DNA from 3 places in the Kribbella sp. NPDC004536 genome. Region 2 is predicted to be linked to each of the others. Evidence: riboswitches for the same ligand, from Rfam matches in the RefSeq annotation. Region 2 holds a riboswitch; each other region holds the start of a gene.
The links. Region 2 has a riboswitch for thiamine pyrophosphate ahead of thiC (phosphomethylpyrimidine synthase ThiC). Riboswitches for the same ligand answer to the same signal wherever they lie in the genome.
Positions count from the first base shown of each region.

Region 1: linked by a shared signal. The riboswitch ahead of thiS (sulfur carrier protein ThiS) and the one ahead of thiC (phosphomethylpyrimidine synthase ThiC) in region 2 are both predicted to bind thiamine pyrophosphate.
Region 3: linked by a shared signal. The riboswitch ahead of ACFYRU_RS11735 (purine-cytosine permease family protein) and the one ahead of thiC (phosphomethylpyrimidine synthase ThiC) in region 2 are both predicted to bind thiamine pyrophosphate.

Region 1 is NZ_JBIALY010000001.1:2,963,044-2,968,832, reverse strand. It holds gene ACFYRU_RS14690 (glycosyl hydrolase) at 1-1,777, shown strand, start outside; TPP riboswitch at 1,830-1,940, shown strand; gene thiS (sulfur carrier protein ThiS) at 1,930-2,133, shown strand; gene ACFYRU_RS14680 (thiazole synthase) at 2,135-2,908, shown strand; gene ACFYRU_RS14675 (DUF6807 family protein) at 2,883-4,739, opposite strand; gene ACFYRU_RS14670 (hypothetical protein) at 4,799-5,254, opposite strand.
Region 2 is NZ_JBIALY010000006.1:81,067-86,855, reverse strand. It holds gene ACFYRU_RS38725 (hypothetical protein) at 1-122, shown strand, start outside; gene ACFYRU_RS38720 (hypothetical protein) at 130-654, opposite strand; gene ACFYRU_RS38715 (lysophospholipid acyltransferase family protein) at 756-1,508, opposite strand; TPP riboswitch at 1,534-1,667, shown strand; gene thiC (phosphomethylpyrimidine synthase ThiC) at 1,658-3,259, shown strand; gene ACFYRU_RS38705 (transposase) at 3,400-3,999, shown strand; gene ACFYRU_RS38700 (hypothetical protein) at 3,996-4,550, shown strand; gene ACFYRU_RS38695 (RDD family protein) at 4,554-5,246, opposite strand; gene ACFYRU_RS38690 (DUF2752 domain-containing protein) at 5,352-5,789, shown strand, end outside.
Region 3 is NZ_JBIALY010000001.1:2,359,570-2,365,358, forward strand. It holds gene ACFYRU_RS11720 (DUF3152 domain-containing protein) at 1-673, shown strand, start outside; gene ACFYRU_RS11725 (hypothetical protein) at 703-1,512, shown strand; gene ACFYRU_RS11730 (alpha/beta fold hydrolase) at 1,509-2,168, shown strand; TPP riboswitch at 2,187-2,303, shown strand; gene ACFYRU_RS11735 (purine-cytosine permease family protein) at 2,299-3,627, shown strand; gene ACFYRU_RS11740 (class I SAM-dependent methyltransferase) at 3,654-4,334, shown strand; gene ACFYRU_RS11745 (methylated-DNA--[protein]-cysteine S-methyltransferase) at 4,426-4,995, opposite strand; gene ACFYRU_RS11750 (RNA polymerase sigma factor) at 4,988-5,470, opposite strand; gene ACFYRU_RS11755 (putative leader peptide) at 5,564-5,635, shown strand; gene ACFYRU_RS11760 (flavin reductase family protein) at 5,682-5,789, shown strand, end outside.

The DNA.
Region 1 (5,789 bases), on a different contig from region 2:
CAAGGGCGCGATCAGCGGCGCGACGAGCAGCAGCGTCAACCTCGACGACCTGACGCTCAACACGCTCGCGGCCACGCCGACGACACCGCTCGGCGACTACGAGAGCGCCGCGGAAGGCTGGTCGTTCTACCCGGGCAGCGAGTTCCCGGGCGCGACCGGCAGCCTCACCTACGACACCGCTTCGCCGCACGCCGGCGCCCAGTCCGCCAAGCTCAGCGGCGACTTCAGCGGTGGCGGAAACTACGTCGCACTCCAACGTACGCTCGTACCGATCGATGCCAAATCCCTCAATTTGTGGGTGAAATCCAGCCAACTCTCGTCGATCGGCCTGCGCGTGACCGACGCGACCGGTCAGGTCCATCAACAACGGCTGACGATCTCCGGCACCGGATGGCAACAGTTCAACGTCACGAGGTTCGACGCCGGCAGCGGATACCTGCACTTCGGTGGTGCCGACGACGGCATCTGGCACGGTCCGGCGAAGGCGATCATGCTGACGCTGGACAAGAGTTCGATCAACGGCGGCGGTACGACGGCCTCCGTCAACGTCGACGCGGTCGCCGCGACGACATCCCCGACGTACCAAGGCGCCGGTACGCACTTCGCCGGGACGTGGAGCACGGACCCGGTGCCGCTGCTCGTCCAGTCGGGGGCGCGGACCGCGCGCGACGAGGCGTACTGGTCGGCCGTCGAGAGCACCGTCGGCACCTACAGCTTCCCGGCGAAGTACACGTCGTACCTGCAGTCGTTCCAGTCCAACGGGCTCGACCCGTTGCTGATCGCGGACTACGGCAACGCGAAGTACGACGATGTGGCGAACAACGACGTCGACGCGCCGTTCACCGACGCCGGCCGGGCCGGCTTCGCGAACTACGCGGACAAGCTGGCGACACAGTACCCGCAGGTCCAGAACCTGGCGATCTGGAACGAGTGGGACGTGAACGCCGCCGGCCCGTCGAACTTTACCCCGGACAGCTACCTTGCGTTGCTCAAGGCAACGTATCCGAAGCTGAAGGCGAACCACCCGGGGCTGACGATCGTGGGCGGCGGTGACACCGACGTCACCCAGCAGGCGTGGTTCCAGCAGTTCTGCCAGCTCGGCGGACTGAAGTACCTCGACGTGGTGTCGATCCACCCCTACAACTACCTGAACGCGCCGGAGAGCCTCGGCACGTTCATCGACCAGGTGCGGGCGACGATCCGGCAGTACAACGGCGGCGTGGACAAGCCGATCTGGATCACCGAAGCCGGCTGGTACACCGGCGCCGGCAGCGCGGCGCCCGTGCCCGAGCCGACGCAGGCGATGTACATGGCCCGCGAGATGCTCAACGTCCCCGGACACGACGTCGACCGCTTCTACATGTACGACTTCAAGAACGACGGGATCAACCCCGCGGCTCAGGAGGACAACTTCGGCCTGATCCACAACGAGTCCGACGCTCTCGGCAAGTACACGCCTAAGCCCGCGTACGTCGCGTACTCCACCGCGGCGCGGCAGCTCCGTGGGGCGACATTCCTCGGGAAGGAGTACCCCGGGAACGGGCTGATCGACCAGGTGTACGCGGCCAACGACGGTACGCCGTTCCGCGCGATCTGGGCCGCGAGCGGCTCGAACACGACCGTGACGGTGAACGCCACCGGCCCGGTCCAGGTCACCAGCCTGTACGGACTGACCACGACGCAGACGCCGAACGCGAACGGCCAGATCACCGTCACCGTGGGTGTCTGGCCGACCTACATCTCCGGAGCAACCGTCACCTCGATCACCGCACCGTAGCTGTCCACGCCACCCTCCCGGTCGGAAAAGGCCGGGAGGGTGAGCTACAGTCGATGCTGTCCGCGGGAGCTCGCAGGGAGTGGGCTGAGAGGGTGACTGGCCGTCGCCGACCGCTGAACCTGACTCGGGTAATTCCGGCGTAGGGAGGAAGCATGGAGTCGGTGTGGGTGAACGGTACGACGGTCGACGTGCCGCCGGACAAGTCGGTGGCGGAGCTCGTCGACGAGTACTCCGACCGCAGCACCGGGATCGCGGTCGCGGTGAATCAGAGCGTGCTGACCAAGGCCGAGTGGGCACGCACCACGTTGCGTCCAGGTGACCGGGTCGAGATCGTCAGCGCGACGCAGGGAGGCTGAGATGGACGATCCACTGGAGCTCGGCTGGCGGACGTACGCCTCCCGGCTGATCATGGGCACCGGCGGTTCCGCCAACCTGGAAGTGATGGAAGAGGCATTGATTGCCTCCGGCACCCAACTGACCACGGTCGCGATGCGCCGCCTCGGTACGGGCCACGAGGGCTCCGTGCTCGACGTACTGAAGAAGCACAACATCGACGTACTGCCGAACACCGCAGGCTGTCACACCGCAGCCGAGGCCGTACTGACTGCGAAGCTGGCCCGTGAGGCGCTGGAGACCGACCTCATCAAGGTCGAGGTCGTGGCCGACGACCACCTGCTACTGCCTGATCCGATCGAGCTGCTGGATGCCGTGGACGCCTTGGTCGCGGACGGTTTCACCGTTCTCCCGTACACCAACGACGACCCGATCCTGGCGCGTCGCCTCGAGCAGGCGGGCTGCGCGGCGGTGATGCCGTTGGCCGCACCCATCGGTTCCGCGCTCGGCATCCGCAACCCGCACAACATCGCGCTGATCGCCGAGGCGGCGAACGTCCCGGTGATCGTGGACGCCGGTATCGGTACGGCGAGCGACGCCGCACTGGCGATGGAGCTCGGCTGCGACGCGGTGATGCTCGCGACCCCGGTGACCCGCGCGGAGAAGCCCGCGCTGATGGCCGCCGCGATGCGCGACGCCGTCTCGGCCGGCCGCAACGCCCGCCTCGCCGGCCGGGTCCCGCGCCGCTGGCAGTCCGCGCTCGCGTCCTCCCCTACAACCGGCCTGCCAACGTTCTAGCCTCGCTCGCGTCCAGCGGACGATCCAGCAGTACGGCGGTCAACGACAGCGCGAGCTGCTGATTCGGTTGGAGCGCCAACGGTTCGTCCCACGCGAGCGCCGGGCACGCACCGACGTACGCCGTCGTCCGCAGGAACCACGGCCACACCCGCTCGGGCTGTACCAGCAGCAAGCTGACATCGCCTTGCACCAATGCGAGCCACGGACTCGACGACCCGAAAGCCGCCTCGACACCGGCGCCGTCCGCGCTCAGCACGGTCGTCTCCACGAGCGGCAGCCGCCAGAAGATCCCGCCGTACCCGGCACCCTCGCGGCCGGTCGTCGACGGGCTGTCGATGCGGATCGAGCCGTACCGGGCCGTCAGCACGCTCCGCCAGTCGAGCCGCCAGCCGCCGAACGCGAACGCCCCGGTGAGACGCCGCTGCTCGACAAGCTGCGGCCGGCCCTGCTCGTCGTACCAAGTGATGTCGTCGATCAGCTCGCGGTCGTCGATCGTCACGCCGCGGCTGCGTTGCTGCCCGTGGTTCGTCAGCAGGGTGGGACCTTGCCCACGTACGTACGTCCGGGCGCCCCAGTGCGACGTCCCGTTGACCTCCGCGACGGCGAGCGAGACGCCGTAATGGTGGCGGTGGTCGACCGGGCTGGCCTCGGTCAACGGATGGCCGCCGAGGGTCCGGACGGGATGCAGGTACGGCCGGGGCGCGTGTACCTGCGGCATCCGCCGGCCGAACTCGTACCGCGCGAGCATGCCCGCGGAACTTCCCAGCTCGTAGATGTCGCCTTGCTGCTGCCACCCGATCCGGTCGTCCGGCGTCGCGGACCGCCGCGCCTGCGGCACCGGCCCGGTACTCGCCCGGACCGCCAGCCGCAGCTCCGGTACGTCGGCCACCGCGCCGGCCGGCCCCGCGATCGACGCGAGCAACCGCTGCCAGGCGAGCTCACCGAGATCCTTCTGCGGCACCCGTACGGTCGTCAGCGACGGTACGGCGAACCGTGCCAGCCCGATGTCGTCCATCCCGGTCACGGACAGGTCGGTCGGTACCGCGACGCCGACCTCGTTCAGCCGGGCCAGCAGGCCGAACGCGACCAGGTCGTTGAACGCGACGACCGCCGTCACCCGCGCCTCGAGCACCCGTTCCACCGCGGCGTACCCGTCCTCGATCGACCAGCCGCACTCGAGCCGGACCAGGTCCAGCCCCGGGATCTCCCGCTCGGCGACGTCGAGCGCCTCCAGCCGCAGCCGGTTCGAGGCGCTCGCGGCCGGGCCGGACAGGAACGCGAGCCGCCGGTGCCCGAGCCCGACCAGGTGGTCCACCACGATCCGGACGGCGCGGCCGTAGTCGACGACGACGGACGACACCTTTGCCGGGCCTTGCCGGTTGACCAGGATCACCGGCTGGACCTGAGGCAGCAGTTCGACCAGCCGGTCCTCGTCCATTCGCGGCGAGACCATGATCAGCGCGTCGCAGCGGCGGCGCGCCTCGATCGCGATCGCCGCCTCGGCCTCCGGATCCTCGTCGGTCTCGGCGACCAGCACCTTGTACCCGGCCGCGGCGGACGCGTTCGTGATCCCGCGCAGGACCTGCTGGAACAGCGGGTTGCCGAGGTCAGGGACGACCAGCGCGACCATGTTCGTCCGGCCCAGCGACAGGCTCCGGGCCAGGTCGCTCGGCCGGTAGTTGAGCTGCTCCGCGGCGGCTCGTACCCGCTCGACGATCTCGGGTGCGACACTGAGACGGCCGTTCATCACCCGCGACACGGTGGCCCGCGACACCTCGGCAAGCCGCGCCACGTCGGTGATCGTGATGGTGTCCTTCGGTGTCCGACCCACCCCGGCATCCTCCCTGATGGAAACCGGTTTCTCAACCCCCGATCCGGGGCGACGTCCGATCAGAAATGGCCGTAGACGTGATTGGTCTGGATGTGCGCCTGCGAAGTACTGCCGGGGATATTGGCATACAGGTCGCACCAGATCTCGTCTTCGTAGAGACCAAAATGGAATGCGCCACCGAGCGGCGCTGTCGGCGAGGTCTGGACCGCGAACCCGCCGCCCGGCGGGTACGCCACGATCGGATTCGCCGAGTACTTGTCGAACGTACCGGTGAATGCGACGCGCGGTTTGTTGCGCAGGTAGTAGTCCCGACCCGAACACTTGATGTCGACAGAAGCCCCGTGATCAACCCAGTACTGCGGGTCGTCGATGGTCACGAATCCATTGATCGTGAGCTTGACGCTGATGGTTTCCGGCGTTGTCGTGTGATCACGGACGATGGCAGCACTGAGATTCCCCCACATCTCAGTAACCTGCCCAGCCGAAGCCTGTGCCTGAGGAACGAGCCCAGTCATCACCAAAACGACAGCGCCAATGCCACCACCCAGCATTCGACAGAATCGGGTACCGGCTTTTTGAAAGGGGATCGACGCGGGCTGGCTATGAGCACGCCGGCGCAGGGCCCGAACTACGACCTTCCGATCAAAAGACGTGATTCGTCCGAAAAACCGCATGTGAACCACTCCCAAGGATACTTGCATACAAATCGCACCAGATGTCATCCCGGTAGTATCCGCCATTGAACAGATTGCCGAGCGACGAGTTGGTCGAAACATGGACGGCAAATCCGACCCCCGGACCGGTAGGCCACGATGTCTCTGCCGAATATTTGGCAAACCTCTCGCTGAACACGATTTTCGGTCGAGAGGATACCAATAGGCCGTTCCCGGACACTCGATGCGGACAGACGCGCCGTGGTCGATCCAGTCCTGAGGATTGTCGACTGTCACGAAGCCGTTAGTTCTCAGCTCCACGCTGGTGGTTTCCAGCACGGTCCTGTGGTCACGGATGAAGGCGACATTGAGATCCCCCCATCTCCGTGATCCGACC
Region 2 (5,789 bases):
TAGCGATCGACGACAAGCGGCAGCCGTCCGTGGTGGACACGGGTGTCGCTGCACTGTGTTTCGCGGCCTGCCTGGCCGCCGTGCTCTACGGGCTGTACCTGATCATCCCGCAGTTCCACTAGTACCCGGCTAACGGTTCCAACGGCGTACAGCCTTGGCGACGTCCTTCGTACGGATGGAGCCGAGGTTGTACTCCCATGCGGCCAGCAGGCGGTCGCCGAGCACCTCTGCGTCCAAGAACGTACGGGGGCGTACGGCGACGGCCCAGGTGGCCGCTACAGCGTGCCCCTGCTGGTGGAGCAGGTGGTCGACGGTCGCTTCGATACGGGCTTTCTGCTCGCTGTCCAGGCCGTCCGTGGCCCACTCCTGCAGCAACCGTGGGTCGTCGGCCGTCATCCGGGCCAGGTAAGTCAGCGGGCCGCGCCAGAAACCCTTGCTGCCGATGCTGTCCAGCGTCTCCAGCGGGAACCAGCCGTTCTGGTTGCGCCGGCCGTTCACCGCGGACTCCACCTCGCGGGCACGGTCCACCGTCAGGCCGCGGGTCGCCCAGTCGACGAAGTAGGCGCCGGCGTCCGGGATGTGCTCAGCGACATGCGGCGCCGGCGTCAGCGCACCGGGCTCGAAAAGATGCAGCTCTTCCGGTGAATCGAACAAGGACCTGCCCCCGCCTGCTTTGGTAAACCAGCTACCACAGGGACCCCCCAGGTACCTGCTACGTCAACGAGTGCCTTCGTACCCTTGATCGCCCCTCAGGGTCAAGGTCTCCTCCGCCGTTCGGCCCGCTCCGCGAGCTCCTCGCGATCCAGCCGCTCGGCCTCCTCCGGGGTCGGCGCGCTGCCGCCGTACGCGGCCGGCAACCACCAGGCACCGGCCGGCTGCTCAGGGTAGGAACGGATGCTCTCGTCCAGCATCCCGGCCATCGTCGTCCGCAGCCGCGCGGTCGCCTCCGCGGGGTCGTCGGCGGCCGTCACGGTGAGCGGGGCGCCGATGCTGATCGAGATCGGGCGGTGCCGGGTGAAGTCCCGCGGGTGGTCCTTGGTGAACATCCGCTGGGTGCCCCACAGGATCATCGGCAGGATCGGTACGCCGGCCTCGGCGGCCATCCGGACCGTGCCGGACTTGAACTCCTTGAGCTCGAACGAGCGGCTGATCGTCGCCTCCGGGAACACTCCGACCAGTTCGCCGTTCCGCAGGTACTCCACGGCGGTCCGGTACGACGCCGCGCCCGCCTCCCGGTCCACCGGGATGTGGTGCATGCCGCGCATCAGCGGACCGGAGTACCGGTTCCGGAACAGCACCTCCTTGGCCATGAAGCGGACCAGCCGCTTGGCCGGCAGGGCGCCGAACCCGCCGAGGACGAAGTCGACGTAGCTGATGTGGTTGATCGCGACCAGTGCTCCGCCCGTGCGCGGGACGTGCTCCGTCCCGGTGCGGCGGATCTTGAGGTCCAGCACCGTGAAGGCAGTCTTCGCGAAGGCGACGACGGGCGGGTACACGAGGTCTCTCATGACCCGATTATGGTGGGCGCTGACAACTAGAGACCGCGGGAGCTCGCACCGTAGTGGGCTGAGAGGGCGGCTGGACCAGGAATCTGACCCTGGCCGGTGCCGCCGACCGCAGAACCTGTCCGGGTAATTCCGGCGTAGGGAGCAGCAAGATGGTCAATGTCAGCACCGGCCCGATCTCGGGGTCGGAGAAGATCTATCGCGGCGAGCTCGGCGTACCGGCGCGCCGGGTCAATCTCACCAACGGTGAGTACTTCGACCTCTACGACACGTCGGGTCCGTACACCGACGCGTCCGCGCAGATCGACATACAGGCCGGTCTGCCGCCGCTGCGGCGGGACTGGATCGCCGGCCGCGAGCCGCGGACCCAGCTCGGGCACGCGCGGGCCGGGACGATCACCGAGGAGATGAGGTACGTCGCGCTCCGGGAAGGGCTCGACCCGGAATTCGTCCGGGACGAGGTGGCGCGCGGCCGGGCGGTGATCCCGGCGAACCGCTGCCACCCGGAGAGCGAGCCGATGATCATCGGCAAGAAGTTCCTGGTGAAGGTGAACGCCAACATCGGCAACTCGGCGGTCAGCAGCTCGATCGAGGAGGAGGTCGAGAAACTCGTCTGGGCGACCAGGTGGGGCGCGGACACCGTGATGGACCTGTCGACCGGGAAGAACATCCACGAGACGCGGGAATGGATCCTGCGGAACTCGCCGGTGCCGATCGGTACGGTCCCGCTGTACCAGGCGCTGGAGAAGGTGAAGGGCGATCCGGCCGCGCTGTCGTGGGAGGTCTACCGCGACACCGTGATCGAGCAGTGCGAGCAGGGCGTCGACTACATGACGGTGCACGCGGGCGTACTGCTGCGGTACGTGCCGCTGACCGCGCGGCGGATCACGGGGATCGTGTCGCGCGGTGGGTCGATCATGGCCGCGTGGTGCCTCGCGCATCACCAGGAGTCCTTCCTGTACACGCATTTCGCGGAGCTGTGCTCCATCCTGCGTGAGTACGACGTGACGTTCTCGCTCGGCGACGGGCTGCGGCCCGGGTGCATCGCGGACGCGAACGACGAGGCGCAGTTCGCGGAGCTGCGGACGTTGGGGGAGCTGACCCGGATCGCCTGGGAGCACGACGTACAGGTGATGATCGAGGGGCCGGGACATGTGCCGATGCACAAGATCGCCGAGAACGTACGGCTCGAGGAGGAGCTCTGCGGCGAGGCGCCGTTCTACACATTGGGGCCGTTGGCAACTGATGTGGCGCCGGCCTACGACCACATCACGTCGGCGATCGGGGCGGCGCAGATCGGCTGGCTGGGTACGGCGATGCTCTGCTACGTCACGCCCAAGGAACACCTCGGGCTGCCGGATCGCGACGACGTGAAGACCGGGGTGATCACGTACAAGATCGCCGCCCACGCAGCCGATCTGGCCAAGGGGCATCCGGGTGCGCAGGCCTGGGACGACACGTTGTCCAAGGCAAGGTTCGAGTTCCGCTGGGAGGACCAGTTCAACCTCTCGCTGGATCCCGACACCGCACGTTCGTTCCATGACGAGACACTGCCCGCCGAGCCCGCCAAGACCGCCCACTTCTGCTCGATGTGCGGTCCGAAGTTCTGCTCGATGCGGATCACCGCCGACATCCGCGCCTACGCCGAAGAACGAGGCCTGACCTCCACCGAAGCCATCGAAGCCGGCTTCGCCGAAATGTCCGAGACCTTCAGGTCCACGGACCAGAAGTTGTACCTGCCTGTCACCGACTGAGTCGGTTTCCGGTCCGGCCCGGCGTGTGCGACGCTCCGGGCCGGATACGGGGAGTGACCGGGTGAAGCGGTTCAGGTTTTGGCCTTCACTCTGCGTTAATAAGGTTGTAGCCTTATGGGCGTCGGAAGGAGGTGCTGGTGATGGTCTTCGTTCTCACGGTAGATCAGCGGGGTAGCCGAAGCACGAGTGATCTCGTACCCGAGTTGCTGAGCTCCCTGAACCGGCGGCCGCGGCGCGGCGGGCTGTTGCGGCGGTTCGAGCGGACCGCCGGCGACGAGGTGCAGGGCGTGTTGTCCGAGGCCCGGACGACCGTCGACGTGATCGTCGAGCTGCTCCGGACCGACAGTTGGTACGTCGGACTCGGCGTCGGCGACGTCACCGAACCGCTGCCCCGGAGTACGCGCGCCGGTAGCGGTGACGCGTTCGTGTTCGCCCGGGAGGCGGTCACCCGGGCCAAGTCGAGCCCGCACCACGTGAACGTGGTGGGATCCAACCCGCGGAGCGCCGAGCAGGTGGAGACGGTGCTCTGGCTGATGGCGTCCGTACTGCGACGACGGAGCGAACGCGGTTGGGCCGTGGCGGATCTGTTGGGCGATGGACTCACCAGGCGGGAGATCGGCGTGAAACTCGGCATCAGCCAGTCGGCAGTGACCCAGCGGGCCCAAGCGGCCGGTGTCGCCGAGGAACAACGCGGACGGGCACTTGCGGCCGACCTCCTCGACCACGGGGTCGCTGCGTGACGGCGCTGGTACTTTCGCTCACCGCAGCCGCCCTCGTCCTCGCCGTACTGGCGTGGGTGCCCAAGTCCGGATCCAACCTCGAGATCGTCATCAGCGGTGTCATGCTGGCCTGTTTAGCTGCGGTTGGCGTCCTGTTGCTCGCCGGCCACGGTGTGGACGGCTGGGCCGAGCGCTGGTGGAACGTGCTGCTCCTGCTCGCGGGAGGGCTTGCGGTGACCGGCGGCGGCCCGCTGACGACCTCTGTGCTGGCCTTGGCCGACAGAGGGAACACCCGTGCCCAGTCGACGCAGAAGGCCGGTGAGGTACTACGTGGCGGCGCACTGATCGGTGCGCTCGAACGGATGGCCATCTACGCCGCACTGGTCGCGGGCTGGCCGGAAGGCATCGCGATCGTGCTGGCGATCAAAGGGCTGGCCAGGTACCCGGAACTCCGTAGTCCTGACCAGCCGGCGTCCGTCACCCCACAGGCTGTTGCCGAACGCTTCATCATCGGCACGTTCACCAGCGTCCTGTGGGCTGTTACGTGCGCAGGGCTACTGCGCTCGCACTGAATGTCAGTTGGTGCGCACCACGAAGGTGTTGCAGACCTTGTCGTGCCAGGTCTGCTTCTGCTCGTCCCACAACGGCCAGAGCGAGTCCAGGAAGCAGGCGTTGTTGAAGATGCCGCTGAGGATCTCGCGCAGGAACGCCCGGCCGGCTCCGACCGTCTGGCCGGTCCTGGAGTCGACCAACTTGATGTGCAGCACGCTTTTGCCGACGCTCTGCCCGGTCGACCCCTGCCGGAACACCCGGTTCCACAGGCCGAGCCCGAAGCTGGCCAGCGCTCCGACGATGAGCAGGATGACCGCGAAGGCCGATGGGCCGTTGTCGTAGCGGTTCTGCCTGGTGAAGACGTCCGCGATGAAGACGCCGTAGCCGATCAGGACCGGCACAGTGCTGATCAGACCGTCGATCAAGGACGCCCCGACCCGCGGAAGCCAGTCCGCCAACGGTGCCTGCGGCCCGCCGTACCCGTACCCGGGCTGCTGGGGATACCCGTACTGTCCGGGCTGCCCAGGAGCCTGCCCGTACCCAGGCTGCTGCCCGTAACCCTGCCCGTAGCCCTGCCCGTAGCCCGGCTGCTGCCCGTACCCGGGCTGCTGGCCATAGCCCGGCTGCTGCTGCCCGTAGCCGGGCTGCTGACCGTACTGACCCGGCTGCTGCGGGTCCTGGGGGCCGTAGCCCGGTGGTGGCGTCGGAGTGCTCACGACGATCCCTTCTGGCGAAGTGCAAATGAGGAGTAATTGCAGGCTAGTGCTCCGACGTGCCAGAGTCGCGGACAGATCCCACCCGCGGCGAGTTACCGTTGTCCGGTGAGCGTCTCGCAGAGCGTCGTACTCCGCCCCACCGGCCCGGTTCAACCGCTGGACCGCCGCGTCTGGGGCCTGACCGCCGTCGGCGTCGGGGGATTCGTACTGGCAGGCGCCTACCAGCTGTCCGGCGGGCGGATCGGCCTACCGTGCATCCTGCACGCGACCACCGGCCTGAACTGCCCGCTGTGCGGGTCGACGCGGATGGCCGCGGCCATGCTCCGCGGGGACTTCGGCGGGGCGTGGCACTTCAACCCCGTGGTGTTCGTGCTCGGCCCGCTGGGTGCCGTTGCCATCGGCTACCAGGTGCTTGCCTGGGCACTCGAATCGCTCCGGCTGGTCAGACTGCCACGGCTGCACCTGAGCCGGCGCACCGTCGACCGCCTGACGAACGCGATCGTCGCACTGTTCATCGTGTACGGCGTCGCGCGCAACCTGTTC
Region 3 (5,789 bases), on a different contig from region 2:
TGCGGGGGTCAACGATGTGGCGGACGAAGAGCCCGTGGTGTCGGTGACTCCGACGCCGGTGCCTACGCCGACGCAGAAGTTCACCACCCCGTTGCGGCCGGCGCCGAGCTTGACGCGGAAGCCCAAGGGCGCGAAGCCGAACGTGCTCGTGTCGACCGGGAAGCTCGCCGTGGTGCCTGGGTTCAGTAAGGCGAACGGGGTCCGCGACAAGCTGACCTACCGCGTGGAGATCGAGCAGGGTGTCACCGTGAACGGTGCCGCGGTCGCGGCGGCGATCCACAAGACGTTGACCGATCCGCGGGGCTGGCAGGCGCTGCATCCGGTCAGCTTCGAGCGGACCGACAAGCCGGACGCGGACCTGCGGATCATCCTGGCCACGCCGACATTGACCGACAAGCTCTGCCTCCCGCTCGACACCGGCGGTGAGGTTTCCTGCCGCGTCGAGGACCGGGTCGTACTGAACGCGAAGCGCTGGATCTACGCGATCCCGGCGTACAACGGCAACGTCGACCTGTACCGCAGCTACCTGGTCAACCACGAGGTCGGGCACGCGCTCGGCCACGGTCACTCGACGTGTACGGCGCCGAAGACCCCCGCGCCGGTGATGATGCAGCAGACCAAGGGTCTGGCCGGCTGCCTGCCGAACGCCTGGCCGACGGTCAAGGCCACCTGAGAAACTGGGTACGACGGGAGGAGCAGCAGATGTCGTCACAGGACTTCCCGACGTACGGCCGGGACGAGGACCCCGACAAGCAGCCGCCGCCCGGCGAGGAGCACCACTACGCTCCGCCCGCGCCGTACGGCGGTGGCAACTACGCGAGCGGTCAGCAGGCGCCGCCGGAACAGTTCCCGTACGCGCAGCCCCAGCCCTACGGTGGCCAGCAGCCGCCGGTGCAGACGAACCCGGCGTACCACCAGCCTCCGGTCTACCGCCCCGGCACCCCGTTCGGTACGCCGGCCACCCCGGAGTCGCATGAGCTGCCGACGTACGGCCGGGAGGCGCCACGTGACCCCCGTGCGTCCCGTGTGGTCGGGCTGGCGACGTTCATCGCGACCATCTACGGCTTGCTCGTACTGACCGTCCAGCGAGTCGCGCTCCGGGAGATCTCGCAGGCACCGGGCTCACCCCTCAACCACCCGCTCCGCACCGACGTACTGGACGCCATCGGCCAGCTGATGCTGGTGGTCGTCGGCGCCGGCGCGCTGGTGATGTGGCTCCGGGACGTACTGGCCCGCCGCAAGGTCGGTCGCAACCCCGGTCCTGCCGAGCTGGTCGGGCTGGGTCTGGTCGCGGTGTCCGCGATCCCGATCCTGGTCTGGCTGGTCATGGTGCTGTCCACAGGCCTCGGCGGCAACGACGGAACGGTGTACCGGCTGCCCACGGCGTACGGCTGGGGTGGTTTCGGCCTGCTGCTCGTCGCCGTCGGCTTCTTCCTCGGGTACCGCGAACTGAAGCCCGACGTACCGAACCCGGTCGTCAAGGCACCGCCGGCCAAGGCGCCCTGGGAGTGAGCGCACCAGTCGTCCTCGTACCCGGTCTGGGCCTCGGCCCGGAGTCGTACGCACGGACAGCCGAGCACCTCGTGACGAAGTACCACGTGGTCACTCTCCCCGGGTACGGCGAACCCGCGGGCGCTCGCGAGGACCTGCACCCCCGTGCGCTCGCGGTCGCACTGGCGGAGAAGATCCGCGAACGCGCCGTCCTCGTCGGTCACTCCGCGAGCTGTCAGATCGTCGTGGAGACCGCGATCCGCTACCCGGAGCTCGTACACGCCCTCGTCCTGGCCGCGCCGACCGGCGACGTACGGATGTCGAGCTGGATCGACCGGGCCGTGCGGCTCGTCGGGTCGGCCATCCCGGACGTACCGAAGCTGGTCCGGATCAGCCCGCAGTACGCCCGGACGACGCTGCCGACGATCGCCCGGGCCGGAGAGGCGTCCCGGCAGCACGACCTGGCCGCGGTCATGTCCCAGGTCAAGGCCCCGGTCGTCCTGGTCCGCGGCAGGTACGACCTGATGTGTACGGCCGAGTGGCTGGAGCACCTCGCGGAGCTCGGTCACGGTGAGGCACGGACCCTGGACACCGGGTCGCACATGCCGAACGTGACGAACGGCCCGGAGCTGGCCGCTCTCATAGAACGAGCCGCCGCGCTGCCCGAAAGCAGCTGACGCGTTAAGCTCTTCAGCACAAACCTATGCGGGAGCTCGCACCGAGAAGCGCGGGCTGAGAGGGCGACAGCTGGGTCGCCGACCGCCTGAACCTGACCGGGTAATGCCGGCGTAGGGAGTGGGCTCACTCATGACCGATACAGCTGTACGTCCTGAAAGCAAGGCCGAGGCGCCGCTCGTCCTCACCACGGACGCGCCGCGGACGCTCGGGTTCCTGACCCAGTTCACGCTGTGGGGAAACTTCGGCATCTCGCTCTTCGGCCCGGTGACCGGCGCGCTGGTCGCGGCCTATACCGGCTCCCTGTGGCAGGGGTTGCTCGCGGTGGTCGTCGGCTGCGGCCTCGGTGCGCTGGTGCTCGGCGGCTCCGCCGTGTTCGGTTCGCAGACCGGTGCGCCGGCGATGGCCGCGCTGCGCGGGCTGTTCGGACGCCGCGGATCGATGGCGCCGACCGTACTGAACATCGCGCAGAACATCGGCTGGGCGACGATGGAGATCATCGTCATCTCGCAGGCCGCCGTCGCGGTGACGAGTGAGAAGTGGCGTTGGCTGTTCGTACTCCTCGCGGGTGCGATCGCCACGACGATGGCGGTCCGGCCGCTGGGCAGCGTCCGGCTGCTCCGCAAGTTCATGGTCTGGCTGGTACTGATCGCTTCGGCATACCTGTTCGTCCAGGTGCTCAGCAAGCCGGCGCACGCGCTGCCGCAGGACAGCGTGTACGGCTTCTGGCCGGCGGTCGACCTGGCTGCCGCCGGGGTCGTCTCGTTCGCGCCGTTGGCCGCCGACTACACGCGGCACTCGCGGACGAACAAGGCTGCCTTCGCGGGCTCCTCGCTCGGCTATGGTCTGGCCGCGATCATCTACTACGCACTCGGTGTGGTCGCGGTGGCGACCCTGCAGACGAACACCGACGACGTGATCACCGCGCTCGTCACGCTGCCGGCCGGCGCGATCGCGCTGTTCGTACTGCTGGTCGACGAGGTCGACGAGGCGTACGCGAACGTCTACTCGACGACGATGTCCCTGCACAATCTCGTCGGTCACATCGACCGCCGGTGGATCTCGGTGGCGATCGGGGTCGTTGCCACCGGCATCGCGATGTTTATTGACCTGGGCAACTACACGCAGTTCCTGTACCTCATCGGCTCGGTCTTCATCCCGTTGTTCGCGGTCGCGATCGCGGACTTCTTCGTGGTCTGCAAGATGAAGTGGGACGTGTCCGACACGGCGAAGTTCCGCTGGCAGCCGACCGTCGCGTGGCTGATCGGCTTCGTCGCGTACCAGTTGGTGAACCCCGGTACCGTCGCGGGCTGGTCCCCGTTCTGGACCAAGATCCAGCAGTCCCTCTTCAACCACCACGCGGTCCCGGGATGGCTCGGCGCGACGTACACCTCGATCGTGGTCTCGATGCTCGCCGCGGTACTCCTCGGCCGGGTACGGCGCCAGCCGCTGGACAACTGACCCGGCGGCAACGGAATACTGGCGGCATGCTGAATTCCGCACTGCGTAGCCGGGCCGAATATGCGGAGTTGGGGGCCGACGGCCTGGCCGCGCGAACCACTCCCGAGCGGGACACGGCGATCGTCAAGGCGGTCGAGGAGCTGCTGGTCGGCCGCGAGTCCGTACTGGACCTGTGCTGCGGGTACGGCCGGGTCGCGCTGCCGCTGCGCCGCGGCGGCAAGGTCGTCCGCGCGCTGGACATCTCGCCGAACCTGATCGAGGCCGGTCGGGCGCAGGCCGCCGAGGAGGAGCTCGCGATCGACTGGGCGATCGGTTCGATGACCGACCTGCCGTACAAGTGGGACTCGTTCGACGCGGTGATCTGCCTGTGGACGGCGTTCCACGAACTGTTCGCCGAGGACGAGCAGATCTCCACGATCTGCGAGATCTCCCGGGTGCTGAAGCCGGGCGGGATCGCGGTCATCGAAGGCCCGGTCTGGGGACCGGCGACCGCAGCCGAGATCGCGAACGGGATGCGCCAGGGACCGGAGCACCGGATCGTCACCACCGAGCACGACGACAACCGCAGCAGCGTGCACTTCATCCACGACGAGATCAGCTACGGCCGGCTCTGCGCGGCTGCCGGAATCGCCGACTACAAGGTCTACAAACGCGAGTGGGGCGGCCGCCGCCGACTCATCCTGGAGATCCACGCCCCCGCAAACTAGCTGACACGTAAAGAAGCAGATCCCCACTCCACACTGGGGATCTGCTCCTTTGTCCATTCAGTCTAAATCCGTTCCGGACAATTCCGGAACGTCAGCTTTTTGCTTCCAGATTCAAGAGAAAACGCTTTGCATCCAGGCCGCCGGCATATCCGGTGAGGGCGCCGTTCGCGCCGATCACCCGGTGGCACGGCAGTACGACGCAGACCGGGTTCGCGCCCAGCGCGGTGCCGACCGCGCGGGCCGCCTTCGGCTTGTCGATGCCGACGGCAACAGCGCCGTACGTGATCGTCCGCCCGTAGCTGGTGTGCGCCGGCAGGTCCTCGAGGACCAGCCGCTGGAACGGTGACGCCAGCACGAGATCGACGTCCAGGTCGAACGTGTGCCGGCGTCCGGCGAGGTACTCGTCGAGTTGCCGGCGTACGTCGTCCAGCGGGCGAGCCAGCCGCAGTACGCGCGGCGACACCGCACGGGCGAGCCGGTTCGTCATCGTCTCCTCGTCGCCGAACGAGCTGGCGACGACCTTCCCGCGCGCGACCGCGAGCAGCAACGTGCCGATCGGCGTGTCGTGCAGCGTGTAGGCGACGTCGGCGTCGGGGAAGACGGGTGGTTTCAGGTCGGGGGTGGTGTTCAGCCGGGTCAGCCGGCTCTCGAGATCAGTCATCGTGTACTCCGAGTTTCGTCCGCAGGGCCGCCAGCGCGTCGCTGACGAGCCGGCGCGACGCGGCGGGCGTGGTGTCCAGGGCGGCGGCCACGCCGTGGTGGTCCAGGTCGCCGACGTATTTCAGCGTGATCGCGAAGCGTTGCCGCTCCGGTAGTTCGTTCACCGCCTGCCAGAGGTCCGGGTCCGGCCAGTCGGCGGCCTCCGGCCCGTCGACCGCGACCGGCGGCGCGTCCTCCAGTGGGCGTTGCGGTTTCCGCGCCCGGTGGACGTCGGTCGCGCACCGGGCGGTGATGGTCAGCAGCCAGCTGCGCAGGTTCTTCGCCGACTTCAGCGTCGGGTACGCCGCGTACGCCTTCTCCCAGGCGCGCTGCGCGACGTCGTCGCCGTCCTGACCGGCCATCGCGCGGGCCAGCCGCGCCACGTCCCGCCAGTGCGCGTCGACCAGCGCCTGGAACGGTGGCAGCCCCGTAGTCATCACGTAAGTAGAACGCATGCCCGGTCAGGCGTGTGAGTCCGGATCACGAGATTGTCTAGTTAGCCGATAGACATTGATGCGAAGATAGCTGACATGACGACGACACACCTCACCCGCCGTCGCGTCATCGATCTGCTGCGGACGGCGAGCGCCACCTGTCGGTGACGCGCTTCCCCATTCTCGCCTCGTACTTCCTTCTCAAGGGAGAGACATGTCCGTTCCCGCCTTGCATCGTCCTGCCCTGTCCGTGGTCCCTGACCGTTCCGAGGAGCGGATTGTGGACGCCGACGTCTACAAGTCCGTGTTCCGTCGCCACGCC